Regions from separate parts of the Nonomuraea sp. GTA35 genome, predicted to be linked through region 2. Evidence: riboswitches for the same ligand, from Rfam matches in the RefSeq annotation. Region 2 holds a riboswitch; each other region holds the start of a gene.

Region 1 (9,785 bases), on a different contig from region 2:
CCGGCGCCACCGGGAACGTCGGCTCGGAACTGGTGAAGGCACTCACCCAGGCCGGCCTGCTGACCCGCGCCCACCAGTCTGAGGTCGAGATCCCGCGGCCCCGCGCACGCCGGCGCCTTCCGCGAGGCCGCCTGGACATCCTCGGCTTCTCCACCATCGACCAGCGTCATGAGTGGACGACCTTCGACAGCGTGACCCCACCGCAGAACACGCGCAGTGGCGGGTCGGCGGTGTCGGCGAGCTCCAGCATGGCCTGACCTGCGACCACCGGATCTCCGACGTCCCGCGCCTGGGCGTACGCGGCGTGAGCCCTGCGGGTGGCGTCGTAGAGCGGGTTGGGCGGGGCCTGGACGCCGCTCACGCCACCATGCTGCTGCGCGCACTGCTGCTGACCCACAGCGAGATCAGCCGGTGACAGACGATCACCCACCATGATCAGGCGTCACCATCTGCCCGAACACCGCCGAACGAACTCAGACAAGGGGATGACCTGCGATTTCAAGATGGACCCGGCTCAAGGATGCGCATCACCCTCGATGCTCGCCCGACGGATGATCGCCGTTTCGAATCACGCCGGAAGGTGACGCGTAACCCAGCAGTGGAAGGAAGACCTCGTCGGCAACCGCGGCCAGGTCGGCATCGGATGGCCAGATCCCGAAGACCACGAAGTCGTCCCGCAGCAGGCTGATCGGCAGGGTGATCACCCGTCGCGGCCAGGGGCCGGGCGGGATCTGACCGCGCTCGGCCGCGCGCTTCAGCACCGTGGACATGGCGTCCGACAGGGCGGAGTTGGCGATGAGGTCCCGCAGTCGCTGTGCCAGCCGCGGGTCGTGAACTGTGTCCGCGATCAGCCCGGAGACCGTGTCGCGGCGGGTGTCGCCGAGGTTCGTCTGCGCCTGACGCAAGAGGTCCAGCACATCGTCGCGCAGATCACCGGTGTCGGGGACCGGCACGTTGGCGAACCGGCTCCGCAGCGTGTCCAGCACCAGCTCGGGCAGGCTGCTCCAGCGGCGGTACAACACGGCCTTGCTGGTACCGGCGCGGTTCGCGATGCCTCTCATGGTGGACTTCGCGTAACCCAGTTCGGCCAGTTCCTCGCGAGCCGCGTCCAGAATGGCGTCTTCGAGCTCGGCTCCCCGGCGGCGCGACATGGTCTCGCCTGCGGACGGAGCCGTCCTCGGTGTGTTCGGCATCACAACTCCCAAGAAACCTTGCGTTCCCTGATCGCCGAGCTTAGCCTGATCATAAGGAACTCAGGGTTCCTTATTTCGAGAGGTGACATCATGACAAATTCCGTCACTCAGGCTCCGCCGTCATTCCCGATGCCCCGCTCCTGCCCATTCGGTCCGCCGCCGCAGTACGAGCAAGTCAGACGGGAGGCACCGATCTCGCGGGTGACCCTGCAAGACGGCAAGCAAGCGTGGTTGATCACCGGGCACGCCTTCGCGCGAAAATTCCTGTCCAGTGACAAGATCAGCTCGAACCGCGCGAACCCCGGTTTTCCGCAGCTGATTCCCGGGGTCGCCTCGGTGCCACTGAAGGGCACGATCGTCGCCATGGACCCGCCGGAGCATTCCCAGCACCGGCGCATGATCACCAATGAGTTCACCGTCAAGCGAGTCAAGCAGATGCGACCGGAGATCCAGCGGATCACCGACCGGTCCATCGACGAGATGCTGGCCGGACCGCGGCCGGCCGACCTGGTGGAGGCCTTGTCGTTGCCGGTGCCGTCGCTGGTGATCTGCGAGCTACTGGGAGTGCCCTACGCTGATCGCGGTCAGTTCCAGGGCAGAACGAAGCTCATTCTCAGCCGCAACGCGACCAGCGAGCAGCGACGCGACACCGCATTGTGGTTGCGCCAGTACATCAACGGCCTGGTCGTGGGCAAGGAGACCGAGCCGGGCGAGGATCTGCTGAGCCGGCTGATCGACAAGTACCACGACATCGACGCCTATGACCGCGAGACCCTGACCGGGATCGGGCTACTGCTACTGGTCGGCGGTCACGAGACCACCGCCAACATGATCTCGCTGAGCGTGGCCTCGCTTCTGGACGATCCGGAACTGCTGGCCGGGTTGCGGGAGCGGCCCGAGCGGACCCCGCAGCTGGTCGAAGAGCTGCTGCGCTTTCACTCCATCGTCGACAACGCCACTTCCCGGGTGGTCGTCGAAGATTTCGAACTGGACGGCGTCACCTTCCGCGCCGGCGACGGCGTCATCGTGGCGGCCGCGGCCGCCAACCACGACCCGGACGTGTTCACGCGGCCGGATCAGATCGACGTCGACCGCGGTGCGCGGCACCACCTGGCCTTCGGTTTCGGGATCCACCAGTGCCTCGGACAGAACCTGGCCCGGCTGGAGCTGGAGGTCGTGCTGAACACGTTGTTCGCACGGATCCCGGACCTGGCACTGGCGGACCCGGTAGAGCGCCTGCCGTTCAAGAGCGACGCACTCGTCTACGGCATCCACCGGCTGCCGGTGACCTGGTAAGAGACACCTCCATGAAGATCACATTGGACGAGGGAAAATGCTGCGGTTCGGGCCAATGCGTGCTTACCGCTCCTGAGCTCTTCGATCAGCGAGAGGAGGACGGGATCGCGGTTCTGTTGCATCCATACGCTGATGCGGAGCAACACGAATCCGTCCAGGAAGCAGCCATGGTGTGTCCAGGACAGGCGATCTCGATCGAGGGATCACCATAGGGGACCAGATGGTCATTGTGGGCGCGTCCGTGGCGGGCATCAGTGCCGCGGACCCCCTGCGACAACGCGGCTTCACCGGCCGGATCACGTTGTTGGGCAGCGAATCCGTCTTCAACCGAACCGATCTTGACTGGTTGGGAGGATCATGGCCTTCGATCGCGGCAACGGATGGTGACCGAGCAATGTGTTCGACGTCAGATCTTCCACGTGTCGTTGGCAGCTGGCCGAGGCTCGATCAGGGCGTGTATTTGGTTGTGATCAATCTGCGGGATCCGCCCTCGTCTCGGGGCCGTTTTGCGTGACGCGGGTGCAGTTGACGGATGTGGAGTGGGAGTTCATCGAGCCCTACCTGCCGATCGGTGGGTTCGGCCCGTACCCCGAGCGGCTGCGGCAGCAGTTCGAGGGGGTGATCTGGCGGTTCCGGACAGGCGGGCGGTGGCGGGAGATGCCCGGGGAGTTCGAAGCTGGGCTGGAGGGCATGATCGCGGAAGCCGCGCAGCGACGCGAGGTGGACTTGTCCCTGGTCAGCGTGGACTCCACCACCGCGCGGGCTCACCACGACGCTGCCGGGATGCACCTCGGCCCAGGCGTCGTCACCGCCCTGGAGAAGGCCGCCGGGGAGGAGAAGACGTCCTGAAGTAGGCCACCCCTGAGCCTGATCTCTTCGCGACGGCTGTGGAGGCTGAGGCTCAGCCTCTCTGTGTCCGCTCCAGCCATGCCACGAGCATGTCCACCGTGCCCTCGAACAGATCGTCCGGCCGCTGCGGGCCTGCTTCTGCGAGAACCCGGCTCAGATGCGGCGTGTCGAGGTCGGCCACGGCGCGCTGAACCTGCGGGGCTGCGGTGGCCCAATCGGCCGGGTCCACCCCGGCCGGTGGCCGGTCGTGCCAGGAGTCGTAGAACTCGGTGAACCCGGCGATCAGCAGGATCAGGTGTTGATACGCACGGTGTGCGTCTTTCGGGCTCAGTCCGAGCTCGAGGAGGAACCCGAGCACGGTGTCCTGGTGACGTGCCAGGGTGTGCTGCGGGTCGGTGAGCGTGGCGAACTGTCCGCTCATGGCCAGGGCCAGCAGCCCTGCGTGACGGCGGTACCAGGAACGCGGCTCCCTGCAGTACTCGCGCAGGCTGTCTCGCCAATCATCCGCATCGAGCCGCGGTGTCGGCGCGTCCTCCTGGGCGACGCTCAGCGCCAGCGCCAGCACCTCGCGTTGGTCAGTGACGTAGTTGTACAGCGCGCGAGGCGAGACGCCGAGTTCGTCGGCCAGGATCCGCATGGTCAGCGCCGTGGGCCCGTTCCGCGAGATGAGCGTCAGCGCCGCCTGGCCGATCGACTCTCGGGTCAGGGTGGGCCTGCCCTTGCGGTGGGTGGGGCGGCGCCGCGTACGCGGGGTTTCGGACACGGGGCAAGACTGATCGAGCGTTGAACTTCACACATGTTGACTTTAAGTATCCGGCCCGGCAGCATCGACGAGGTGAGGCGGTCGACCTCGGGCTGGTGGCCGCGGTGGCGCCGCTGGCGGCGGTGTTCCCGCACGGGATGCACACCCTGATGCGCCAGATCGCGAACGGGCACGGCCTGGACGGGCTGGGGCTGCCGCACCTGGTGGCGCTGGCGTGGTCTGATCCACACGGTACGCACCACCGCCAGGACGATCCGGCAGCGGCGACGCCGGCGCATGCTGGTCGACGTGGTGGCCGATCACTGGCCGGACCACGACGCCTACGTCCTGCCGGTCGCCGAGCGGGTGGCCAGCTGCGTACCGGGCCGGCATCGGCGCATCGTGCTGAGCCAGGGCACGGTGGTCCTGCTGACGACGCAGGAGTTGGATGCCGTCCTGCGGCATGAGCGGGCGCCCGCACGCGGGCGCCACGATCTGGCCCTGCTGCCGTTCGTGGCGCTGACGCACGCGTTCCCGTGGCTGACGCCCGTGCGGACGGCACGGCAGGCGGTCGCCGTGCTGCTGGAGATGATCGCCGACGATCATGCCTGCCGCGCGCACGGCGAGCTGCCGTTGGCGCGCGCCCTGGTCCGCATGGCGGCCGGCGAGTCCGCTCCAGGTCCGGCGGCCACCTTCGCGTTGGCGGACGCGGGTGTCGTGGAGCGCCTGCAGCGCCTGCTCAGCCGGCGCGACCAGCCTCGTTGGGTGCCGGCGGCGGCCTCTTCGACGGCAGGGCACGGAGTGACGGCTCGACGGCCGGGCTCCCGATTCACACACGCGCAGGGCCTGCCGGCCGTGCTGATCGCTGCCGGCGGCTCCGGCCGACCCTCAGCCCACCGCCGAGCAACTCCGCAAGCAACTGAGCCGGCTGCAGAAGGACTTCGACGCCGTCGTGGCCGACTACAACGCCAACCGGGTGGCGCTCGCCGCCGCGGAACGGGCGGAACGCTCGGCCGCGGCGGGCTTGCGGGCCGCTCAGCGCGATTTCGATGCGGCCCGGCGGCAGATCTCCAAGCTGGCGACCCTGGCCTACCAGACCCCTCAGGTGCCCTTCAGCCTCCCATGGGCGCCGGCGAGCCGGGCAGCCGCCTGCACGCGGGCGCGATTTCGCACCTGCAAGCACAGAACCAGCAGGCGATGCGCAGGCGGCACGGCAGAGCGGCCGGCCGCAGGTACACCGCATGGCCAGCGCCATCCTGGCCGCCCAGCAAGCAGAGATCGACCTGATGCGGCGCATGCTGACGGCACGCGGCGCCACCGACACCTCACCACCGTCCGGCTGAACGAGGAGGCCAGGGATGACCGCACGCCTGACGCGCCTGCTCCTCGCCACCACCGGCGCCTCCGTGGCCGCCCTGGTGATCGGTCTGCTGTCCGGAGGGGCGGCCTTCACCCCCACGATCGCCGGTCTCGCCGACTCCGGAGCCGTGACCCGCTGGAGGTTGCCCGCCGCCAAGCTCGCCGCGAACCTGTCGGCCGTCGTGACGATCGGCGCGTTGCTGATGGCAGCGGTTCTGCTGCCCTCCGACAAGGGGCTGTTGTCAGCAGAGGCGAGCCGGTACGCGCGCCTGGCTTCCCGCGCCGCGCCGGCGTGGGCCGTGGCGACCATGCTGTTCACGCTGTCGGACATCATGGCGGTGCCCGTCATCCAGCTTCCCGGTCCAGCGGTGATCAGCTTCATCACGTCCATCCCGCAGGGCGCGCTCGCCGGCGCCCTGATCGCCGCGGCGGCCCTGCGCACCCGCGCCGGCGCGCCCGCCGACGAGGTCACCGCCTCCCGCGGCTGACACCTCAGAAGGCAGAAGATCTCATGTCCATCCTCATCGCCTACGACGGCTCCCCAGACGCCCGGCACGCCGTCGAAGAGACCGCACGTCTCTTCCCGGGAGCCTCCACCGTGGTTCTCTACGCCCGCCAACCGCTGGAAAGCCTCGCCGCCTATCTGGAAGGCCATCCGGCTCTGGAGGACCTGTGCGACCTCGACGCTCGAACCTTGGACGCCTCTGAGCACCTGGCGGCCGAAGGCGCCGAGCGTGCTCGGGCCCTCGGGCCGAACGCAGAACCTCGCGTTGCCTCTGTCCCCGAGAAGACGGCCGCCGAGGCCATCGTGGACGTGGCGGAGGAGACCGACGCATCGTTGATCGTCCTCGGTTCCCGTGGGCGCCGAGGGTTGTCAGCACTGCTGTCGGGCAGCACCTCTACCCGGGTCGTGCACTCCACCAGCCGGTCAACGCTGATCATCCCGTCCGGACCGCTGGCCGCTGCTCGCCGTGACGGCCGAGCAGGTGCCGAACGCTGAGGCGTACGCGCCCGGCTCCCGAGCCATCCGCGGAGGCCGGGGGCGCATACGCGTCTGTTGAACGCGATGCCCGTCGCGTGCGTATCCACACGTGACACCAGATCAGCTACCGCTGATAGTAAGTCGGTCCTACCTAGGGAAATTGCACGGAACAGGGCAAAAGCCTCCGCGCCTTCTGTACTATTTCGGCCCAGGCTCAGTGACTTACGAGGAGGCATCGTAGTGGCCGTGTGGACGAGGCTCGGGCGACCAGCAGTAGCCGCAGCATTAGCCTTGATCGCACTGGCCGCGACGCCCAGCGGCGCTCTCGCAGAGCCGTCGCCGGCCAAGATCCGGGCCAAGCTGGTGAAGCTGAACGAACAGGCCGACCAACTGGTCGAGCGGTACAACCAGGCGAATGAGGCGTACAAGTCGGCCAAGAAGAAGTACGAGAAGCTCAACACCGAGCTCAGCCGCAAGGACGCACAGGCCCGCGCGCTACGCGAAGAACTCGCCACGATTGCGAGCAACAGCTATCAGGCCGGCCCTTTCGGGGGCTGGCCGGCGTTCGCCCTGCAGGGCAACTCCGAGGCGGCTCTGAGCAGCATGGCCTCCCTTGAGCAACTGGCGCAGGACCGAGCGGCCAAAATACTTGCCTACGAGGCGGCGACGAAGGACCTGCGCGATCGGCGCACGGAAGCGCAGCGGGTTCTGACAGAAGCCGACGACGCTCGTGACAAGGTCCGCGACGAGAAGACGAAGGTGGACAAGCTGGTCAAAGAACAGACCAAGCTCCTGCGCCGGTTGGGCACCTTCCAGACCGGCGATCCCAACAGCCCCGGCATCGAGTACACCGGCCCGGCATCCGGCAACGCCCGCCGCGCGCTCCAGTTCGCCTTCGCCCAGGTGGGCAAGCCCTACCGATACGGCGGCACCGGGCCCGGCTCCTACGACTGCTCCGGCCTCACCCAGGCCGCCTGGCGCACCGGCGGAGTCGAACTGCCCCGGACGACCTGGACTCAATGGGCGTGGGGCGCCAGCCGCCGAGTTCCCCTGGATGCGCTGCAGCCTGGAGACCTGCTCTTCAGCAAGGGGCTCGGCCACATGGGGATGTACGCCGGCAACGGCAAGATGGTGCACGCGCCGCAAACCGGCGATGTCATCAAGGTGGTCGACCTCGACGACTACTGGCGCAACCGCCTGCTCGGTGCGGTCCGCCCATGATGGTCAGCGACGCTGTGCGACACCGAGCACGTAGTCCCCACCGATCCGGGTGACCCAGCGATCATCCACCTTCAGGCCATGGCGGGGCAGTTCGGCGAGGAACTCCCCCGCCGTGAACCGGTCTTCCTCGGGATGCTCAAGCAGACGCCGGAAGGACGGGCGTGCCAGGGCAGTCGCCGTCACCTCGCCGAAGTGGAACCCGCCCCTTGCGGCAAGGACTCGCGCTGCCTCAGCCAGTGCGGCTCGCCGATCAGGGATGTGGTGGATGATCCCGAAGGCGACACGGAGATCGGTGGCGTCGCCCAGCGCCAGCCGCACGTGCCCGGCGTAGCGCACCGACCGTCGCCGAGCGCCGATCTCCAGAACCCGGGTGCCCGGAGTTCGCCCGCCCAGCTTCATCAGCTGCGGCGCCTCGTACCAACGTTGCAGCGCTCGGCGTGGCGAGCTGTTGACCAGGAGCGTCTCGAACCGATTCATCAGCATGGGAGGCCCCTTTCCGCCGACGTCCGCTCCAGTCCGGTGGTCAGGGCAGGCGGAGTACGTCACTCGGCAACTTCGGATCAAGAAAACAGCGGGTGGCGCAGGAGACTCTCCCTCGCCACCCGCGATCCTTTGACCATCGCGCTGGCAAGGAGTCTTCGACCTGCTGCGTCAGGCCTTGTAATCGGGGTAGCCGTAGCCCACGACCTGGGACTTGGGCCGGATCCGCTGCTCGACCTTGCCGTTGCCGGTGTTGCCTTCGATCGCGGTGATCGTGCCGTTGCCGTTGTCCTGCTTCACCATGCCCACGTGGTCGATGCCCGAGGTGCTCTTGCCGTTCCAGTCGTAGAAGACGATGGCACCGGGCTTGGCCACCGTGCCCCAGCGCTTGTTCGCCTGGAACCACTTGGCGTAGGTGACGGTGTAGGCGTCCCAGCCGACGGTCGGCCGGGCGCCCGCCTTCTCGCCCACCCAGGAGACGAACATGGCGCACCACGGGGCGTTGGCGTACGCCTGAATGCTGCCGCCGTCACGGGCGATGGTCTCCTTCGCCCGCTGCGACGACATGTACCAGCTGTGGAATGGAGTCCCGCCGCCCGCGGAGTTCTCCGTAACGCCGATCTGCGACTCGGCAATCTTCAGCACCGCCTGTGCGCTCGCCTGAGTCGCCGGCCTCTGGGCCTGGCTCTGGGATTCATGGTCCGCGGCGAAGGCGGGGCCGGCGGCGAGAACGGCACCGGCTGCCACGCTGAGCCCCAGCGCGAGGCGGGAAAGGTTTCCGGGCATGAGGGCACGGGTGAAGCTGTGCTTGGCCATTACTGAAATTGCTCCTTGCTTCCATGCCGCCTACCGGGTTAGCTGACGGGTTCGGGCGTGGAAGTGCCCTACGGAGCGCTCACATGGAGCACACCGATTCACCCCAGAAACAGATGGGTCCCCGGTTCCGCGAGATCGCGAATTCGGCGGCCGCGTCACATCCGCACGTATGACGTACGCGCTGGTGAGACACGGTCTCGGCAATATGGAGGCGCCACGCGGCAAGCGATGCTGCCAGGCGTACGCCTTGAGTCCTTGAAGGTAAGCGAACTGCATAGAAAGATGCAAGCCAACCTCTGGACAATGCAACGGAATCCCCTGCGCCATGGGCGATGGCGAGGAAATTCTTTACCTACTCCCGATAGTAGATCCAGTTTGCCGAAGCTCATTGGCAGTCTGTTTCACGAAACGTGGACGCGACGGAAGCAGTGCGCCGATGAGCACGGCGCCGAGCGCCACGCAGACCGCGCCCGCCGTGAGCCCGCGTGAGTAGCCCAACATGGTCAGCGCGGCCACCCCGACAGCGCCACCGATCTGCTGGACGGAGGTGAACAGGGCCGACCCGAGACCGGCGTCCGCCTCGGTCGTACCGTCGACTGCGGCCGTGGCCATGAGGGGCAGGCTCAACCCGTTGCCCACGCTCAGTACGAGCATGCCGGGCAGGACGTGTGCGGCGTAGGAGTCGCCCGCCGCCACGTCGGACAGCAGCAACAGACCGGCGATGTTGACCACGAACGCCAGCAGAAGCGCCCATCGTGTCCCGATCCTGAGCGAGAGGCGGGACGACAGCCACATGCCTGCCAGAATGCCCGCACCGTAAGGCAGGTAGGCGATGCCGGCCAGCAGC
Region 2 (9,785 bases):
ATGGTGACCGGCACCGTCGCGGGCCCGGCGCAGGCGGCCGACAAGGTGACGCGCACCGCCGAGTGCCAGGGAGACTGGCTGCCCGGCACGCCGACGGCCGAGGACGTCATGAAGGGCGAGATCTCGCTGGTGGGGCTGCCCGCGTACAAGCTGGGCAGGACCATCAACTGGGACGCCAGCCCGTACAGGAACCGGTCGTGGGAGTTCGTCTTCCAGTCGCTGCGCTGGATGGGCACGCTCGTCGTCGAGTACGAGAACACCGGCGAGCAGCGTTACCTGGACCGCGCCACCGAGATCACCAAGGACTGGGTGGACCACAACAAGTACGGCGCCAGGGGCACCCAGCCGTACGTCTGGAAGGACCACCCGGTCTCGCTGCGCACCCAGCCGCTGCTCTGCCTCAGCAGGCACGTGAACGCGAGCTGGCTGAAGGACAGCCTGGCCACGCACGCCAAGCTGCTGTCGAACCCGAGCCTGTACAAGAAGGGCCACAACCACGGCATCGACCAGGACATCGCGCTCATGGGCATCGGCTGCAGGTACGGCCGCAAGGACTGGGCGAACCTGGCCTCCAGCCGCCTGACGAGCACGGTGAAGCTGGACGTGGACTCCCAGGGCGCGCTCATGGAGCAGGCGCCGAGGTACGCGGTGTACGTGTACGGCCGCCTCCAGGTCGCCATGACGAACATGAAGGCGTGCGACCGCAAGGTGCCCGGCGCGATCGCCGAGCGGGCCGAGGCCCTGAAGTCCTTCATCGCCCACTCGACCATGCCCAACGGCTACATGGTGCCCATCGGCGACGGCAGTGCCGAGACCGAGCCGAAGATGGAGACGGGCACGCCGAAGGAGGAGGTCAAGGCGTACCGGGCCGGCTACGTCTTCGGCCGCACCGCCTGGGGCAAGCCGGAGTCGGCGTACTACTCGATCAGGTTCGGTCCCGGCATGAAGTTCCACGGCCACGAGGACCACCTGGGCGTGACGTACTACGCCGAGGGCCGCGACATCCTGGTGGACGGCGGGTTCCACTCCTACGAGAAGAGCTCCTACCGCTACTGGACGCTCTCTCCCGAGGCGCACAACGTGCCGACCGTGGTGGGCGCGAGGTTCCGGCCGAGGACGGCCAGCAAGCTCGTCGACACCGCGTACGGCAAGGACCGGCAGGCGTTCAAGGTGACCGACAAGGCGTACGGGGTCAGCCGTACCAGGTCGGTGCTGGTCCACCACGGCGACGACGTGATGGCGGTGCTGGACACGGCGTCGGGCGGCAAGAAGGTCAGCAACATCTGGCGGTTCGCCCCGTCGCTCAGGGTGGTCTCCAACGGCGGCGGCAAGGTCGTGCTGGGCGACGGCAAGTTCAAGGTCACCCTGCTGCAGTTCTCGTCGTGCGACAGGGTCGGCGGGCAGAAGGTGGAGCGGGGCGGCAAGCTGGGCTGGGTCTCCCCCACGTACCTGTCGAAGCAGGCCACGAACGTGGTGGTGTCCCCGGCGGCGAAGTCGCTGCTGACGGTGATCGTGCCGGGGACGGACTCGCCCGAGGTGTCGTGCTCCGGCGGGAAGGTCACCGTGAACGGCGTGTCCTTCTCCGCCGGGCTGATCTGAGCTAGTTGCAGTCGCGGCCCGCGCGGAGCAGGCCGTACGTGACCGCCTGTTCCAGGGCCTGCCAGGAGGCGTCGATGATGTTCTCGGCCACCCCGACCGTGGCCCACTCGGCCGTCTCGTCGCTGGAGGTGATGAGGACCCGGGTGATGGCGTCGCTGCCGTGGGTGCCTTCGAGGATGCGGACCTTGAAGTCGACCAGCTCCAGCTTGGCCAGCTCGGGGTAGAGCTTCTCCAGCGCCTGGCGGACGGCCTTGTCGAGGGCGTTGACGGGGCCGTTGCCCTCGCCGGTGGCCACGATGCGCTCGCCCTTGGCGTGCAGCTTGACCGTGGCCTCGCTGACCAGCTCGCCGCCCTTGGTGCGCTCGACGATCACGCGCCAGGACTCGACCTCGAAGTGGCGCTTGCGCTCCCCGTGCACGGTGTCGCGCAGCAGCAGCTCGAACGAGGCGTCGGCGGCCTCGAAGGTGAAGCCCCTGGACTCCAGGTCCTTGACCCGGTCGACCAGCGACTTGGTGTGCTCGGGGGTCAGCTCGTAGCCGAGCTCGCGGCCCTTGAGCTCCACCGACGCGCGGCCCGCCATGTCGGAGACGAGCATGCGCATGTCGTTGCCCACCTGGGCGGGGTCGATGTGCTGGTAGAGGTTGGGGTCGACCTTGATGGCGCTGGCGTGCAGCCCGGCCTTGTGGGCGAAGGCGGACATGCCGACGTAGGGCGCGTGGGAGTTGGGGGTGACGTTGGTGACCTCGGTGATCGCGTGGGCGATGCGGGTCATCTCGGCCAGCGACTCCTGCGGCACGAGCTCGAAGCCGCGCTTGAGCTGGAGGTTGGCCACGACCGTGAAGAGGTTGGCGTTGCCGGAGCGCTCGCCGTAGCCGTTGGCGCAGCCCTGGACGTGGGTGGCGCCGGCCTTGACGGCCGCCAGGGTGTTGGCCACGGCGCAGCCGGTGTCGTCGTGGCAGTGGATGCCGACGCGGGCGCTGGTGCGTACGGCGTCCTGGACGATCTCGGCGAGCTCGTCGGGGAGCATGCCGCCGTTGGTGTCGCACAGGGCGATGACGTCGGCGCCTGCCTCGGCGGCGGTCCTGATCACCTCCAGCGCGTAGGCTGGGTTGGACTTGTAGCCGTCGAAGAAGTGCTCGGCGTCGAGGAAGACTCGCTGTCCCTCCGCACGAAGGTGAGAGACCGTGTCGCGGATCATCGCGAGGTTCTCCTGGAGAGTCGTGCGGAGGGCCAGCTCCACGTGCCGGTCGTGACTCTTGGCGACAAGGGTCACGACCGGCGCGCCGGATTCGCGCAAGGCGGCCACCAGAGGGTCGTCGGCGGCCTGCACACCTGCCCGGCGGGTCGCGCCGAACGCGGCTAGTTGCGCGTGCTTCAGGTCGAGCTCTGTTCGAGCGCGCCTGAAGAACTCCGTGTCCTTGGGGTTGGCGCCCGGCCAGCCCCCTTCGATGAACCCGACTCCCAGACCGTCCAGGTGGCGCGCGACGGCGAGCTTGTCGGCGACGGTGAGGTTGAGCCCCTCCTGTTGTGCGCCGTCCCGCAGCGTCGTGTCGTATACGTGGAAGCGGTCGTCGGCCATGAGTCTCTCTTCTCCGCGGAAGTCGGGTATGCGTTCGGGAAAACAAAAAGACCCCTCACGGACGTGAGAGGTCTGCGCGCTGGCGGTGTCCCTGTGTCAGCCAGCGCGCCTGCCGATAATGAGCAGACCGTAGAACATGGTGCCGTCCAGTCTGCCATACGCATTCACCATTCGGCACACCGGTCTCACCACATGGGACACCGCAGCTCACACCTGCACGCCGACGCCTCCGGTGACGAGGCGCTCCAGCGCGGCGGGGTCGAACGCCTCGTTGCCCAGCATCTGGCCGTCGAGCACCACGGTCGGCGTGCCCTGCAGCGGGATCTTGGCCGTCTCCGCCAGGTGCGCCTCGGCGTACGTCTGCGACGTGACGCAGGAGTCCACCGACGCGCCCGCCTTGCGCGCGGCCCTGGTCAGCTCCTCGACGGTGAAGCCGGACGCCGTGCCGTGCGGCGCGGGCTGCATGGCGTACACCTCGTCCCTGAACGCCAGCCAGTTCGCCGCCGGGACGCAGCGGGCGGCCGCGGCGGCGCGGATGGAGTTGGAGCGCATGGGCTCGTCCCCGAAGATCGTCACGGTGTGGAAGACGACCTTGACCTTGCCCTCCTGCGCGAGTTTCCTGATCGTGGCGTCTACCTTGGAGTGCATGTCCTTGCAGACGGGACAGTCGAAGTCCTCGTACACGTCCAGCACGGGAGCGTCGCTCCCCAGGTCGGCCAGGACCATCGAGCCGTCCGCCTGCCGGGTGAGCGTCACCTCACCGGACGACGACGCGCCCGCCTGGGAGAATGCCAGCACCCCGAGTACGGCGATCGCCACGCACGCCAGCGCGACCGCCATCAACCGCTTCTTCATCAGCCCACTCTCACCTCATTGATCGCGCAGACCCTACCCGAAACGGAGCAAATGGCCGCATGAAGGCATACCTCCTCGACGCCGCCGTAGCGCGGTACGTGTCCGAGCACACCACAGCCCCCGACCCCCTGCTGGCGGCGCTGGAGCGGGAGACCGCCGAGGTCGCGGGCGAGGACGCGACCATGCAGATCTCCTTCGACCAGGGCCGGCTGCTCACGATGATCACGCAGCTCATGGCGCCTCGGGTGGCCGTGGAGGTGGGAACGTTCACCGGATATTCGTCCATCTGCATCGCACGCGGGCTGTCCGGCGGCACGCTGCACTGCTTCGACGTCAGCGAGAAGTGGACGTCCATCGCCCGCCGCTACTGGCACGAGGCGGGCCTCGACGATCGGGTGACGCTCACGATCGGGCCGGCCGCGGACACGCTCACCGCCTTCGACCAGCAGATCGACCTGGCCTTCCTGGACGCCGACAAGCAGAACTACCCGGTCTACTACGAGCTGCTGATGGACCGGCTGCGGCCGGGCGGGCTGATCCTGGCGGACAACACGCTGCGCCGGGGCTGGGTGGCCGATCCCGCGCACGACGAGCCGACGACCGTGCAGATGCGGCAGTTCAACGATCTGGTGATGGAGGATCCCCGGGTGACCGTCGTGATGCTGCCCGTGGCCGACGGGATGACGCTGATCAGAAAGAACTAGCGCCGCACGCCCTGTATTCACACACCCGTTCCGGCATACGCTCTGTCACTCCGCCGCCAGAAAGGACGGAGTGCATGGCCGTGCCCCTCGAAGAGCGATTCCGTACCGTGCGTGAATTGCACCCCGAATATCGGGTGGAAACGGTGAGCGGCCGGATCGTGGTCAACGAGGCGGGCACCTGGCAGCACAACACGTGCATGTTCCGGGTGCTGCGCGGGCTGCTCGCCCCGGCGGTCGAGCGGGGCTGGCAGATCTGGCCGAACATCACCGTCTACCTGGGCCGTCAGGCCGATCGGTACGTGCCCGACCTGACGGTGGTGCCCCGGGCGCCGCGGTTGCACAAGGATTACGCGGTGCACGGGGATTCGACGCTGCTGCTCGTCGACATCGTTTCTTCGGGCAGTTCCTACGACGACTTCTACGTCAAGCCGCGCAGTTACTCGCCGGCCGGGGTGCCGCTTTATCTGGTGGTCGATCCGGCGCAGCGGACGGTGCGGCTCTTCAGCGAGCCGGGTGGCCGCGCATACGGCCGGGAAACGGTCGCGACGCTCACCGAGCCGCTGTTCCTGCCGGCGCCGTGGGAATTGTCGCTGAATACCGGGGAATGGTGGTGAGCCCTGCCGGGAGGGCTCACCACCGGCCGGTTCAGCCGATCTTGTGGATCCAGTTGTGGGTGTCGGGGCGGGCGCCGTACTGGATGCCGACGAGCTCCTCGCGCACCCGCATCGTCACCGGGCCCGGCGTGCCGTCGGCCACGGTCCAGGAGCGGTCGGCGCCCTTGACCGTGCCGACCGGCGTCACCACGGCCGCCGTGCCGCACGCGAACACCTCGGTGAGGTCGCCGGACGCGCTCGCCTCCTGCCACTCGTCCACCGTGATGAGCCGCTCCTCCGTCTCCAGCCCCAGGTCGCCGGCCAGCTCCAGGATCGACTCGCGGGTGATGCCGGGCAGCAGGGTGCCGGTGAGGGCGGGCGTGACGAGCTTGTCGCCGAAGACGAAGAACAGGTTCATCCCGCCCATCTCCTCGACGTACCGGTGCTCCTGCGCGTCCAGCCACACGACCTGGTCGCAGCCGTTCTCCACCGCCTGCCGCTGCGCCACGAACGCCGCGGCGTAGTTGCCGCCGCACTTGGCGAAGCCGGTGCCGCCGGGGGCGGCGCGGGTGTACTCGGTGGACAGCCAGACGGAGACGGGCTTGACGCCACCGGTGAAGTACGAGGCCGCCGGCGAGGCGATGACCATGTACTTGTAGGTCTTCGACGGGTAGTTGACCCCGAGCCCCGCCTGGGTGGCGATCATGAAGGGGCGCAGGTAGAGGCTGTGCCCCTCGGTGGTGGGCACCCACTCCTTGTCGGTCTGGACGAGCAGCTCCAGCGACTCGACGAACGTCTCCTCCGGCAGCTCGGGCATGGCCATGCGCGCGGCCGAGCGGTTGAAGCGGCCGGCGTTGGCGTACGGGCGGAAGGTGACGATCGAGCCGCCGATCTGCCGGTAGGCCTTCAGGCCCTCGAACAGCTCCTGCGCGTAGTGGAAGACCGAGGTGGCGGGGTCGAGCGAGAGCGGACCGTACGGCATGAGCCTGGCGTCGTGCCAGCCCTCGCCCTCGGTGTAGTCGATCGAGATCATGTGATCGGTGAACGTCTGCCCGAATCCGGGGTTCGCCAGTACCTGCTCCCGCTCGGCTGCGGTGCGAGCGTGGTCGGATAGCTGCACGTCGAAGCTGAGCTTCTGAGCGATGGTCATGACGGCGGTCCTTCTCTCTACGGTCTACCGAAATCTACCGGAATCCGGTCACCCCTCCGGGAGCTGTCGCGCTCCCGGGGGCGGTCCGTACTTCCTATTGTCTCGCTATATGGGATGGCAAGCGGTTGATGGGGGGTTGGCCCGATTACCGCCGTGGCCTGGGTACACGAAAACGCGCCCGGCAGTCCTCCTCGGACCGCCAGGCGCGTACGGGGCTAGGCGGTCCTAGCCGGATACTCGCGCGGTGATGTCGTCGCCGATCTCGCTGGTGCTGCGGCTTGCCCCGCGCTCGGCGATGTCGTCGGCGACCGCCCGCTCGACCCTGGCCGCCTCGTCGTGCAGGCCGAGGTGGTCGAGGAGCATGGAGACGGACAGGATGGTCGCGGTGGGGTCGGCCTTGCCCTGGCCGGCGATGTCGGGGGCGCTGCCGTGCACCGGCTCGAACATGCTGGGCGCCGCGCCCTCCGGGTTGATGTTGCCGCTGGCCGCCAGGCCGATGCCGCCGGCGATGGCCGCGCCGAGGTCGGTGATGATGTCGCCGAACAGGTTGTCGGTGACGACCACGTCGAAGCGCTCGGGCTGGGTCACGAAGAACATCGAGGCCGCGTCGATGTGGCAGTAGTCGGTGCTGACCTCCGGGTACTCCTCGGCCACGCGGTTGACCGTGCGCTGCCACAGGTCGCCGGCGAAGGTGAGCACGTTCGTCTTGTGGACGAGGGTCAGCTTCCTGCGCGGCCGGGTCTTGGCCTTCTCGAACGCGTAACGCACCACGCGCTCGACGCCGTGGGCGGTGTTGAGCGACTCCTGGGTGGCGATCTCGTGCGGCGTGCCGCGCCGCATGACGCCGCCCGTGCCGGCGTAGAGGCCCTCGGTGCCCTCACGCACGACGATCATGTCGATGTTCTCCGTCGGCGTGCCGGCCAGGGGGGTCGCCACGCCGGGGAACAGCTTGACCGGCCGCAGGTTGACGTAGTGGTCGAAGGCGAAGCGGAGTCGCAGCAGGAGGTCGCGCTCGAGGATGCCGGGCGGCACGCTGGGGTCGCCGATGGCGCCGAGCAGGATCGCGTCGTAGCCGCGCAGCTCGTCGAGCACCGAGTCGGGGAGAGTCTCGCCGGTACGGTGGTAGCGTGCGGCCCCCAGGTCGTAGTGCGTGGGCTCGATCTTCGTGCCTACTGCCTCCAGGACCTTGAGCCCTTCGGCGACGACCTCGGTGCCGATGCCATCCCCAGGGATGACGGCCAGGCGGATGTTACGCGACTCCATGACGGCAACCATACCGGCTCGTCTCGTCTGACGAACACACCATCTCATTTTCCGGACGTCCGGTTTGGGGGGATTGCGACCTTTTGACCGTTTCGTTAGAGTCCGTCGAGCCTAATCCACGCAGCCGCTGCGTGGAGCCGGGGACCCACTTTCCCCCAGGGGCGAATCGGCGGTCAGCGCCGTAGGGCTGTCTTCCAGGCCCGAGCCCGTCAGCTAACCCGGTCGGCCGTATGGAAGGACAGTGCTCTGTCTCGCACCGCCATCGTCCTGGCAGCAGCTTCTGCCGGACTCATCCTGGCCACCCCCGCCGCCCAGGCGGCCACCGGCGACGAGGTCGCCGCCCGGTCCGCCACCGACAAGGACACCACCACCCTCACCGGCGCCGAGATCCGGCGCATCAGGCAGGCCCAGGCGCCCAGACCCGCCTGGAAGATCGCCCTCGACTACGCCATGGACAAGCGCGGCATCCCGTACGTCTGGGGCGGAACCAGCGATCGAGGGTACGACTGCTCGGGGCTCATGCTCCGGGCGTACGAGAAGGCGGGGATCGACCTGCCGAGAACGGCCCGCGAGCAGTACGGGGCCTTCTCCAGGAAGATCTCCTGGAACGATCTAAGACCCGGCGACCTGGTGTTCTTCAGCAACCTGGGCCACGTCGGGATGATCTCCAAGCCCGGCCACATGGTGCACGCGCCGCGGTCGGGCGACGTGGTGAAGGAGGAGAAGCTCTCCCACTGGCGCAGGCAGGCCTTCGTCGGCGCTGTCCGGCCGGACCCCAAGGGCGTGCGCCAGTGGGCCGAACAGCTCGAACAGCGCCGCGAAACCGTGCCCGCCGACGTGACCGCCACCCTCTGAGAAGCCCGAGCGGCCCCGCTTTCCCCCGCGGGGCCGCTCGTCCTCCTCAGCAGGCGGTCAGGGCACGATCGGGGCGGCGAGGTGCGCCACGAAGCACGGGTTCGGGTAGTCGTCGGCGAAGTCCTTCGGCTCGCCCCGATAGTCGCCCCGGATCTCGACGTGCACCGGGTCGAAGATCTTCGGGCAGGGCACGTCCGGCCGGTACCTGATCCGGTCCAGGTCGCCGCCGAACTCGTCCAGCCTGTCGCAGGCGGCGACGGGGTCGGGGTGGACGCCGCCTTCCGGACGGCAGGTCAGGAACCACTGCGTGGTGCTGCCGCCGTGGTAGGTGGTGATGCGCAGGTAGGACTCCTGCGCGTGGGCGGGGACGGCGAGCAGCGCCGCGACGGTCAGAGCGGGCAGGGCTACGGTCGCGGCGCGACGGATCACGCTCAGGGAAGCGCGCATGGGGGAACCTCCTGCATGGATGAACACGTATAGCGACGCTATCAACACTCTTCGTATCCAGAAGGGCAGGTGTTGGTACCACGGGCGTAGCGTGTCGGATATGTCATCCGAGAAGGTGCACCTGACCGGGGAGAAGGCGACGCTCCTGGCCACCCTGTACGGCAGAGCGCTCGACGCGACCTCCCCGCACCCGATACTCGGCGACCGGATGGCGGCGGAGGCGATCGAGCGGATCGACCACGACTTCCGCGAGACCGGGCTCGACGCCAGGATGGCCAGGGCCGTGGCACTGCGGGCACGCTTCATCGACAGGTGGGCGGGCGAGTTCCTCGGCGCCCGTCCCGGGGCGACCGTGTTGCACCTGGGCTGCGGGCTCGACACCCGGGTGTACCGGATGGACCCGCCGCCGTCCGTGCGCTGGTACGACGTGGACTATCCGGAGGTCGTCGAGCTGCGCCGGCGGCTGTTCCCCGAGCGGCCGGGCCACGACCTGATCGGCACCTCGGTCACCGACCTGGGCTGGCTGGAGCGGGTGCCCGCGGACGCTCCCGCGCTGGTCGTCGCGGAGGGCCTGCTCTACTACCTCGACCGGAGCGAAGGCCCCGCGCTGCTGCGGGCGATCGTGGACCGCTTCCCGGGCGGCGGGTTCGTCTTCGACGCCCTGAGCCCGCTCGGGCTGCGGCTGCAGCGGCTCAACAAACCCGTGCGGAAGGCCGGGGCCACGATGCACTGGGCGATCG
Region 3 (9,785 bases), 200 kb from region 2:
GCCGGCCAGCGAGTCGTCAGGCCCGATGATCGCGTTCTGCACGACGTTGCTCATCAGCAGCATGACCACGAAGTCGAAGTTGTTGAGCTGGGCGATGCCCCGCTTGCCGCCGATGCGCAGCAGCGCCGCCACGGTCACGTACACCGCGACGGTCCTGACGGCCTTGTCGGCGAGCGAGACCCCGCTGTGGAACAGGTCGTCGATCATGTACGGCCGCCACGGAGCCTCCCGATCAGGCCCAGCTCGTCCACGCACCGGCCCAGCCCCAGCGCCACGCACTCCAGCGGGCGCTCGGCCCTGCGCACGGGCATGCCCAGCGTCTCCCGCAGCCGCCGCCCGAGCCCGCGCAGCAGCGATCCGCCGCCGACGAGCACCGCGCCGTGCTCGCCGAGGTCGGCGGCCAGCTCGGCCGGGCAGCGCTCCACCGTCTCCATCGCCGCCCGCGCGATCGACTCGACCGGCTGCCCGGTGGCCTCGAAGATGTGCTGGACGGGCAGCGTCAGCTCCCGCTCGCGGCCGGTGCCGGGGTCGCGGGCCCGCACGACGACGTGCCCGTCGTGCGCGTGCCGCTTGGCCGACTCGGCCTCGCGGTCGTCGAGCTGCAGCCCGTGCTCGCGCTCCACGAAGCGGGCGATGGCCCTGTTCACGGCCTGCCCGCCGTACGGCACCGAGCCGGTCGCCACCACGGACTCGCCGGACAGCACGGCGATCCGCGCGGCGTCGCGGCCGATGTCGATCACCATGTGCCCGGTGCGGTCGGCGGGTGAGATGCCCGAGCCGAGCGCCACGGCCAGCGCGTGCGGGACCAGGTGCACGGTCCTGGCGTCCGCCTCGTACGCGATGTCCTGCAGCGCCTCGCGGTCGATCGGGGTGGAGTCGCAGGGCAGCGCCATGACCAGGCGCGGCCTGGCGTACGGGTGCCAGTGCACCTTGCGCAGGAAGTGCCGGATCATGCGCCGGGCGAGCTCGGCGTCGGCAGGCAGCCCGCCGCTGACGGGCCAGTGGGTGCGCCCGCCGGAGTCGGCGGCGGCCTCCGCGCCGTATCCGACGATCTTGCCCGTGCGGTCGTCGCACACGACGACCGAGGGCTCGTCGAGCACGATGCCCTTGCGTTTGACGTAGATCCGCGTGCTCGCCGCTCCCAGATCCATCGCCAGGTCACGACCGAGGAGTCTCATCGCGGGATTACTTTCCGGATCCGTTCCAACACAACACCACGAACGGAACGGATCCCCTTTACCTGTTACCCCTGGAGCTGTGATCGACGAAGACCGCGAGGCCACGGGCAGGGCCGCTCGGGCGGTCCCGGCCCGGTCTTCCGCTTGCTGTCTTTCACCGCGCAGTGAGCCCGGTTTCGCGTCATAAGCGGTGCCGTGCGAAGCTGTGAACTGTCCCCAACACCATGGAGGTCCTCATGGCGGATACACCGGAGCCGGAAGTCAGCGAAACTCCCGAGGACGAGCTGAAGCGCAAGTTCCGCGAGGCGCTGGAGCGCAAGCGCAACCAGCACGGCGGATCGGGCGCGGGTGGCAGGGGCGGCGACCCATCCAAGATCCACGGGGCGCACGGTCCGGCTGCGAGTAAAAGATCGTTCAGGCGCAAGAGCGGCGGCTGACGCTGGAATTCTGCGGGGGTACGGCGTGCCGTGCCCCCTTTTCCTTTGCCGGGACAGGTAGATCTTTCGCCCGATTCGTGAAGAATCGTTTGCAGATGTCCGTTTCCGTGGCTACTGTAATCGCCATTACCAGCCGGTGACCCAGTCCTTACCCCAGGAGGACGGCCGGTTGGCGCCGAATCCCGAACTTCGGGAACCGGGGAACCACCTCCGTTGGGGTGAATCCGGCTCCGTGCCGGTAGGGCAACTCCACCGCCCGAACCCGTCAGCTAACCCGGTAGGCGTGATGGAGAGGACAACTTACCCCATGCATCAGCGCGTCGTACCCCCGGACCGCGTCTTGACGGCCGCCTGCTGAGCGGCCCCCTTCCTCAAAGGCTCGTATCTTGCGCTCCGCGTAGCGACCTCGCGGCGCTCTGCCCCGCTGCGCCCTCATCCCCTGAGTGCAACCTCCCTGTCCCCCAGTGAAGGGTTTTGCTGCTTCATGTATGCCCGTTTTGGCCTGCGTTCCCTCGCCGTGCTGACCGCCTCCGCCGCCTGCGCGATGAGCATCGCCGGCACGGCCGCCCACGCCGACACCGACACCGGTGAAAAGATCTTGCTCAAGGGCTCGACCACTGCCTCGTACTTCTGGGACGACGCCTCCGGCCGCGCCGGTGACACGGGCCTGCCGGCCAGCGGCAAGCCGATGCAGAAGGGGCTGGCCGCCAGCCCGAGCTGGCCGCTGCTGACCGAGGGTTACGTGGTCTACAAGGGCAAGAAGATGCCCTTCTTCGTGGGCGACCGCGGGCCGGGCGCGCCCTCCAACCGCGGCATCATGCTGGACCTCGACGCCAAGACGTTCGCCGAGCTGACCGGCGGCGAGTTCAACTCCAGCACGCTGGGCGTGGACGGCATCGGCGGCCAGGGCCACATCGAGGTCGACTACGTCATCACCAAGTGGGGCGACGGCGTGGGCAAGAAGAACTACCCGGTGCCGTTCTCGACCGGCGCCTGGGCCGAGCGCGACACCAACCCGGCGACCCCGCCGCAGGCCGAGGACACCTCCGCCGCGGGTGGCAGCCTCCCCGACGCTCCCGCGGACGAGCCGGAGAAGGAGTCCGGCCTGGTCGGCACCGCGCTGATGGCCGGCGTGCTGTCCGTGGCGGGCGGTGGCGCGCTGCTCGGCGGGGAGCGCCTGCGGGCCGCGTTCATGAAGCGCTGAGCTCCCGCATCAATCGGAGCGGATGACCTTTACGTGACGACGACCAGAATGTCATTCTGGTCGTCGTGACCATCCGCGCAGCCGCGAACGGCATCGACATCGCCTACGAGAGCTTCGGCTCACCCACCGGGCGCCCGCTGCTCCTCATCATGGGGCTCGGCGCCCAGCTCATCCAATGGGACGAGGGGTTCTGCGAGCTCCTGGCGGAGCAGGGACACCACGTCGTACGGTTCGACAACCGCGACGCGGGCCTGTCCACGCACCTCCACGAGCACGGCCTGCCCGCGATGGGAGCCGCGCCGCCGTACCTGCTGGACGACCTGGCAGATGACACCGCGGCCCTCATGGACGCGCTCGGCTGGCCGGCGGCCCACGTCGTGGGCGCCTCGATGGGCGGCATGATCGCCCAGACGCTGGCCATCCGGCACCCCGGCCGGGTGCTGACCCTGACCTCCGTCATGTCCACGCCGGGCCCCTCCGTGGCCCCGCCCACGGAGGCCGCCGCCGCCGTCCTGATGGGCAGGCCGGCCGAGGGCCGCGAGGCGGTGCTGGAGCAGGCGGTGCGGACCTGGTCGACCATCGGCTCGCCGGGCTACGAGCTGGACCGGGAGAAGATCAGGGCGACGGCCGGGCTGGCCTACGACCGCTGCTTCGACCCGGCGGGCACGGCCAGGCAACTGGCCGCGATCATGGCGTCGGGCGACCGTACGGAGCTGCTCGCCCGGGTCGAGGTGCCCACGCTCGTGCTGCACGGGGAGGCTGACCCGCTGGTCCCGGTGGCGGGCGGCCGGGCCACGGCCGCGGCCGTCCCCGGGGCGCGGCTGGTGACGTACCCGGGGATGGGGCACGACCTGCCGCGCGAGCTCTGGCCGAGCTTCGTCGCCGAGATCACCAAGCTGACCTCGCCCTGACGACGCCGGTGGCCCGCCCCCGCGGGGCCGGGCCACCGGATCGGGCGTTCAGACCTCCAGCTTCTCCTCGATGCCCCGGAGCTGGTGGCGGGCCAGCGCCAGGTTGGCGCGGTTGCGGTCGAGCGCCAGGTACAGGAACAGGCCCTTGCCGCCGCGCCCGGTGATCGGGCGGATGATGTGGTACTGGCCGCTCAGCGTGATCAGGATGTCCTCGATGGCGTCCTTGAGGCCCAGCGAGTCCATCGTGCGCAGCTTGGCCTTGACGACCTCCGTGTTGCCGGCCGCGGCGATCTGCAGGTCCAGGTCCTTGGAGCCGCCGAGGGCCCCCAGTGCCATGCCGCTGCCGTGGTCGACGATCGCGGCCCCGATGGAGCCGTCGATGCTCATCATCTCCTTGAGCGACACGTCCATGCCGGCCATGTCTTCTCCTCTCACTGTTCGCGAGTCACTGTTTGTTCGCGAGTCACTGTTTGCGAGCTGAGACGGCGGCCACGGCGGCAGCCGTCTTCCTGCCCTCCAGTCGCAGCAGCCCGACGTTCGCGCCGGGTCCGGCCAGGACCGTGAGGACGATGGTGGGGCCGGCGGCGTAGAAGGCCGTGAAACCGGCGGTGCCGGAGATGAGCGTCTCCTCGAGCGTCCCCTGGCCGGTGATGAGGAGCATCCGCCTGCTCATCGCGAGCAGCGCCGCCGACAGCGCCGCCGCCTGCTCGCCCGACTCCCCTGGAAGGTCGCAGGCGAGCTGCAGGCCGTCCACGGTGCAGGCGACGCTCCCCTGGACGTCCGGGGTGCGCTCGCGCAGCAGCGCCATCTCCTCCAGAACCTCTTGCCGTAGCTCCACCGGTGGCCTCCTCCTGAGTGAGGGGAACCTCACGACAGCTCCTCGAGCGCCTTCTTCAGCCGCATCAGCAGCGCCAGATCGGTCGGGTCGCCCGTCACGGGCGGGCCCAGCGGCTGGGCCCGCGCCTGCGGGTCGTGCGGCGGATGCTCGCCGGGCTTCCGCCGTAGGGGCAGGTCGGGCGCGGCCAGCAGCCCCGAGGCGGCCAGCCGGCGCACCGCCAGCAGCACCGGGTACGCCGGCCGGCCGATCTGCTTGGCCAGCTCCAGCGGGGTCGCCTTCTGGTCGGCCCTGACGATGACCTCCCACTGGACGCGGCTCAGCGTCACCCCGTGCCCGGGCAGCCGGGGCAGCGGCCGTACCGGGAGGGTGTCCACGTCGGCGGAGGGCCAGATCTGGGCGAGCTGCGCCCGCCGCCGCGCGCACTCCCGCACCAGCCCCGGCACGTCGAAGAACCACTGCCCGCCCAGCCAGTGCCGCTCCCCGGGGCGGAACTTGGGCCGTGTCCCGCTGACCGGCAGCAGGAAGAAGGCCGCGTCCAGGACCCCGCCGAGCACCGCGTACTGCAGCTCGCCCTGCGTGAGCGGCCCCTCGGCGAGCAGCCGCTCGCAGCCGCCGTCGGCCTGCAGCCGGCGCAGTGCCGCCTCGCTCATCAGCCCCCTGGCCGCGAGCAGCCGTTCCACGCTGGGGGCCTGGGCGCACTCCATGTACGTCACGCGTCCGTCCGAGAGGAAGATCGTGCCGTTCCTGCCGACCTGGAGCGCGCCGGTGGAGCGCTCGCGGGCGAGCCCGGCCAGGAGTGTGTCGAGCTTGGCCATGGGTCACGTCGCAAGCCGGCTGGAGATGGTGCGCAGGCGGTACCTGGCCAGGGCGAGGTTGGATCGTTCCAGGTCAAGGCGTACGTAGATGACCAGCGGCCCCTCGAACACGGTCTCCAGCAGCCGCAGCAGATGGTGACCCTTGTCCGTGGTGACGAGCATGTCGTCGATGCGGATGACGTCGCCCGGGCAGGTGCGGGCCAGGCCGTCGGTGGTGGCGCGCAGGGCCTCGGTCAGCGCGGCGGCCGACCGGTCGGCGTCCACGCCCACAGCCGTGCTGAAGGCCACCGGCATGCCGCTCGTGTGGTCCACCAGCATGGCGTCCAGCGCGCCCGGTATGGACATGACCTCTGCCAGGCAGCCGTCGATTCCCAGCACGTGACCTCCCTCACCGTGGTGGAACGCAGACAGCGTAGGGCGAAGGGGACGGGCCCGCGTGACGGCCGGTCACGGGTGTGGAGGTTTTATACGGCTGCGGAGTAGAAAAGCACCACTGGTACGGAAAAACGTATGATTTATGAGAATTTCTCGCGGCAGCGCATGATCTCGGCGACATTCCGCTCGGCCCAGTCGGCCACCACGGAGATCGGCCCGTGCAGCGAGCGCCCGAGCTCCGTCAGCGTGTACTCCACCCGCGGCGGCACCTCCGCGAACACCTCCCGCGTCACCAGCCCGTCCTGCTCCATGGCGCGCAAGGTCTGCGTCAGCACCTTGGGCGTGACCCCGCCGATCCGCGTTCTGAGCTGGGTGAAGCGCATGGGCCCGCCGTCCAGGCAGAGCAGCACCAGCGCCGACCACTTATCGCCGATCCGATCCAGGACCACCCTGGTCGGGCAATTGGGGTCGAAGACATCACCGGTATCCATAAGGTACTTATAGCACGATGAAGTAACCAGTATCCGATGGATACTCTTGGCGGCATGAAGATCCTTCTCTTCGGCGCGACCGGCATGCTCGGCAGCCGCATCGCCGCCGAGCTCCGCGACCGCGGCCACGAGGTCACCGGCCTCAGCCGCAAGGGCCCCGACAAGGGCGACGTCCACGACACCGCCGCGCTGGCCGAGGGCCACGACGTGATCGTCTCGGCGATCGCCCCGCCGCGCGACGGCACCGAGCCGGAGCCGCCCTTCCTGGCGGCCAACCGCGCGCTCATCGACGGCGCGCGGGCATCAGGGGTGCGGCGGCTGATCGTCGTGGGCGGCGCGGGCAGCCTCCAGGTGGCCCCGGGGCAGGACCTGGTCGACACGCCCGGCTTCCCGGACGTCTACAAGAAGGAGGCGCTGGCCGGCCGGGCGCTCCTGCGCCTGTACCGGGAGGTCGAGGACCTCGACTGGACGTTCGTCTCCCCGGCCGCGGAGATCGCGCCGGGGGAGCGTACCGGGGTCTTCCGGCTCGGCGGCGACATGCTGATGACCGACTCCGAGGGCCGCAGCTTCATCACCGCCGAGGACTTCGCCGTCGCGATCGCCGACGAGGTGGACAGGAACGCCCACCCCCGGCAGCGCATCTGCGTGGCCTACTGATCGGCCTCCTCGGGCAGCAGCGCCCGCTCGTCGGGCTTGTGCACCAGCACGTTGTCCACGTACGACTTCACCGCCGCGGCCAGCCCGACGTCGGCCCCCTCCTGCTCCGACAGGAACCAGCGGTGGTCGAGGAGCTCGTGGAAGAGCTGGGCGGGCTCCAGCTTCCCGCGCAGCCCGGCGGGGATGGCGTCCACGGTCGGCTGGAACACCTCGGCCAGCCACCGGTGGGCCACGATCGCCTCGTCCTCGTGCCGCAGCCCCTTGGCCACCCGGAAGCCGTCGAGGTCGTTGAGCAGCCGCCGCGCCTGGTTCTCCTCGACGTCGAGGCCGGTCAGGCGGAGCAGGCGGCGCTGGTGGTGGCCGGCGTCCACGACCTTGGGGCGGACGATCAGGCGGCCCGTGCCGACCTTGCGCCGCACCATCATCTCGGCCACGTCGAAGCCCAGCAGGTTCAGGCGCCTGATGCGCTGCTCGACGCGGTGCCAGTCCACCTCCTCGATGATCTCGCTCTCGTTGATCTCGTTCCACAGGCGGTGGTAGCGGGCGACGATGTCCTCGGCGGTCTCCATGGGGTCGATCGACGGGTGCAGCAGCCCGCCGGCCTCCAGGTCGAGCATCTCGCCGAAGATGTTCGTGTGCGCGTTGTCGATGTCGGTCAGCCGCTGCCCCTCGCTGATCATCGGGTGCATCTCGCCGGTCTCGGCGTCCACCAGGTAGGCCGCGAACGCCCCCGCGTCGCGCCGGAACAGCGTGTTGGACAGCGAGCAGTCGCCCCAGTAGAACCCGTTCAGGTGCAGCCGCACCAGCAGCACGGCCAGCGCGTCCAGCAGGCGGGTGAGCGTGTCGGGGCGCAGGGTGCCCGACATGACCGCGCGGTAGGGCAGCGAGAACTGCAGGTGCCGGGTGATCAGGGCCGCGTCCAGCCCGTTCTCGCGGCCGGTGACGTACGCGACCGGCTCCACGGCGGGGGCGTCCAGCCTGGCCAGGTCCCACAGGAGCTGGTACTCCCGCTTGGCGTAGCGCTCGCTGATCTCCTTGATCGCGTACACCTTGCCGGACAGCCGGGCGAAGCGCACCACGTGCCGCGAGATGCCGCGCGGCAGATCGACCAGATGGTGTTGCGGCCAGTCTTCGAGAGGGGTCTCCCAAGGGAGGCGGATCAGGTCAGGGTCGCCTAGCGCGCCAGTGATCTGCAGGGGCATTTGCTCAGGATATGGTGCATCGGTGGACGAGTTTCTCAAGTGGTACTTTTCCGACCGTCCGGTCGTCGCCGCCTCGCTCGGGGCCGACGGTTACGATCACACCCTCGGCGACTTCACCGCCTCCGCCTGGCAGGCCCGCGAGCGCGAGCAGGTGCTCTGGCTCGAACGCCTGTCCGCCGCCGAGGCGCCCACCCTGGACGACGCGATCGACAGAGATCTCGTCCTGTCGCAGCTCAGAGGCTCCATCGCGCTCGCGTCCTGGCCCGAGTGGCGGCGCGACCCGAGCGTCTACCTCGGAGCGATCTTCACCTCCATGTACGCGCCGTTCCAGCGCCGGCTCAAGCCCGAGCCCGAGCTGGTCGCCTCCGCGCTGCTCCGCCTGGCCGAGGTGCCCGGCGTGCTGGCCGCCTGCCGCGCGAACCTGGACCCCGACCTGGCCGCCCCGCTGCTGGTCCAGCGGGGGCTCGGCCAGGCGCGTACCGGCCGCAACTTCCTGACCCGCACCATCCCGTCCATGGTCGAGGACGAGAGCCTGCGCGCCGACCTGGCCGCGGCCGCCGAGCCCGCCGCGCGGGCGTTCGACGAGCTCGTCACCCTCCTCGACGGCTTCGAGTGCGGCGGCACCTGGCGGATGGGGGAGCGGCTCTACTCCACGCTGCTGCGCGAGCGCGAGCTGCTCGGGTACGGCGCCGCCGAACTGCACGAGAAGGGCAAGGCCGCCTGGGCGGAGCTGGACGCGCGCATGCGCGAGGTGGCGCTCCAGGTCAACGGCACCCAGGACTGGCGGGCCGCCATGGAGCAGCTCATGGACGACCACCCGCCGACGCTGGCCGACATGCGCGCCGAGTACGAGGCCGAGACGCTGCGGGCGCGCGAGTTCGTCAGGGAGCGGGACCTGGTGACGTTCGCCGACGGCGAGGAGTGCCACGTGCTGCCGTCGGCCGAGTACACCCGCCCGGTCCTGTCCGTGGCCCACTACCTGGCGCCGCCGCCGCTCAGCGCGTCGCGGACGGGCATCTTCTTCGTGCCGTACACGCCGGACGACTTCACCCCCGAGCAGGTACGCCAGCGGCTGCGCACGAACTCGCGGGCCCAGATGCCCTCGATCGCCGTGCACGAGGCCTACCCCGGGCACCACTGGCACTTGTCGTACATGGCGGGCAGCCCGCGTACGGTCAGGAAGGTCTTCAGGACGCCGTACTTCACCGAGGGCTGGGCCCTGTACGTGGAGAAGATGCTGCACGAGCAGGGCTACTTCGACACCCCGGCCACCGAGCTGGCCCACCTCGACTGCCGCGTCTTCCGCGCCGCCCGCATCGTCGTGGACACCGCCCTGCACTGCGAGGACATGACGATAGAGCAGGCCGAGACGTTCATGGCCACCAAGGCGTCGCTGTCGCCCGGCACGGCGCAGGGCGAGGTGAACCGCTACTGCGCCTGGCCCACGCAGGCGCCGTCCTACCTGACGGGCGCGATCGAGATCGACCGCGTCCGGGAGTCGTTCCAGGGCTCGCTCAAGGAGTTCCACGACCGGATCGCCGGGTCGGGCGGGCTCCCGCTCGGCCTGGCCGAGCAGGCCGCGCTCTCATAGGGGCGGGGGGTTGAGCGTCCGCTCGACCACGGCGGCGAGCTGCTCCTCCGTCAGGATGTTCGGCTTGCCGACGCTCAGCCCCCGCA

Evidence for each region. A riboswitch is a leader RNA that binds a small molecule or an ion and turns the genes downstream of it on or off. The one in region 2 is predicted to bind cyclic di-AMP.
Region 1: linked by a shared signal. The riboswitch ahead of ACBJ32_RS32745 (CHAP domain-containing protein) and the one ahead of ACBJ32_RS28300 (C40 family peptidase) in region 2 are both predicted to bind cyclic di-AMP.
Region 3: linked by a shared signal. The riboswitch ahead of ACBJ32_RS27310 (hypothetical protein) and the one ahead of ACBJ32_RS28300 (C40 family peptidase) in region 2 are both predicted to bind cyclic di-AMP.

What each region holds. Positions count from the first base shown of each region.
Region 1 covers NZ_JBGNUV010000008.1:210,446-220,230, reverse strand. Annotated here, with positions in the region: gene ACBJ32_RS32800 (hypothetical protein) at 1-257, shown strand, start outside; gene ACBJ32_RS32795 (TetR/AcrR family transcriptional regulator) at 528-1,193, opposite strand; gene ACBJ32_RS32790 (cytochrome P450) at 1,395-2,489, shown strand; gene ACBJ32_RS32785 (ferredoxin) at 2,501-2,701, shown strand; partial or broken gene ACBJ32_RS32780 (transposase) at 3,000-3,329, shown strand; gene ACBJ32_RS32775 (TetR/AcrR family transcriptional regulator) at 3,391-4,101, opposite strand; gene ACBJ32_RS32770 (M56 family metallopeptidase) at 4,378-5,367, shown strand; gene ACBJ32_RS32765 (hypothetical protein) at 5,439-5,927, shown strand; gene ACBJ32_RS32760 (universal stress protein) at 5,951-6,439, shown strand; gene ACBJ32_RS32755 (NlpC/P60 family protein) at 6,713-7,642, shown strand; gene ACBJ32_RS32750 (SAM-dependent methyltransferase) at 7,646-8,125, opposite strand; gene ACBJ32_RS32745 (CHAP domain-containing protein) at 8,294-8,767, opposite strand; cyclic di-AMP (ydaO/yuaA leader) riboswitch at 8,951-9,097, opposite strand; gene ACBJ32_RS32740 (MFS transporter) at 9,287-9,785, opposite strand, start outside.
Region 2 covers NZ_JBGNUV010000006.1:355,807-365,591, forward strand. Annotated here, with positions in the region: gene ACBJ32_RS28265 (heparinase II/III family protein) at 1-1,599, shown strand, start outside; gene cimA (citramalate synthase) at 1,601-3,178, opposite strand; gene ACBJ32_RS28275 (thioredoxin domain-containing protein) at 3,386-4,033, opposite strand; gene ACBJ32_RS28280 (O-methyltransferase) at 4,093-4,737, shown strand; gene ACBJ32_RS28285 (Uma2 family endonuclease) at 4,812-5,351, shown strand; gene ACBJ32_RS28290 (branched-chain amino acid aminotransferase) at 5,383-6,480, opposite strand; gene ACBJ32_RS28295 (3-isopropylmalate dehydrogenase) at 6,706-7,743, opposite strand; cyclic di-AMP (ydaO/yuaA leader) riboswitch at 7,842-7,986, shown strand; gene ACBJ32_RS28300 (C40 family peptidase) at 8,194-8,598, shown strand; gene ACBJ32_RS28305 (SSI family serine proteinase inhibitor) at 8,656-9,045, opposite strand; gene ACBJ32_RS28310 (class I SAM-dependent methyltransferase) at 9,146-9,785, shown strand, end outside.
Region 3 covers NZ_JBGNUV010000006.1:155,729-165,513, reverse strand. Annotated here, with positions in the region: gene ACBJ32_RS27325 (YetF domain-containing protein) at 1-207, opposite strand, end outside; gene ACBJ32_RS27320 (rod shape-determining protein) at 204-1,178, opposite strand; gene ACBJ32_RS27315 (DUF5302 domain-containing protein) at 1,415-1,615, shown strand; cyclic di-AMP (ydaO/yuaA leader) riboswitch at 1,779-1,914, shown strand; gene ACBJ32_RS27310 (hypothetical protein) at 2,100-2,819, shown strand; gene ACBJ32_RS27305 (alpha/beta fold hydrolase) at 2,885-3,730, shown strand; gene ACBJ32_RS27300 (hypothetical protein) at 3,779-4,150, opposite strand; gene ACBJ32_RS27295 (roadblock/LC7 domain-containing protein) at 4,194-4,568, opposite strand; gene ACBJ32_RS27290 (hypothetical protein) at 4,598-5,383, opposite strand; gene ACBJ32_RS27285 (roadblock/LC7 domain-containing protein) at 5,387-5,761, opposite strand; gene ACBJ32_RS27280 (helix-turn-helix domain-containing protein) at 5,899-6,249, opposite strand; gene ACBJ32_RS27275 (NAD(P)-dependent oxidoreductase) at 6,304-6,906, shown strand; gene ACBJ32_RS27270 (DUF4032 domain-containing protein) at 6,900-8,108, opposite strand; gene ACBJ32_RS27265 (DUF885 domain-containing protein) at 8,131-9,699, shown strand; gene ACBJ32_RS27260 (class II aldolase/adducin family protein) at 9,694-9,785, opposite strand, start outside.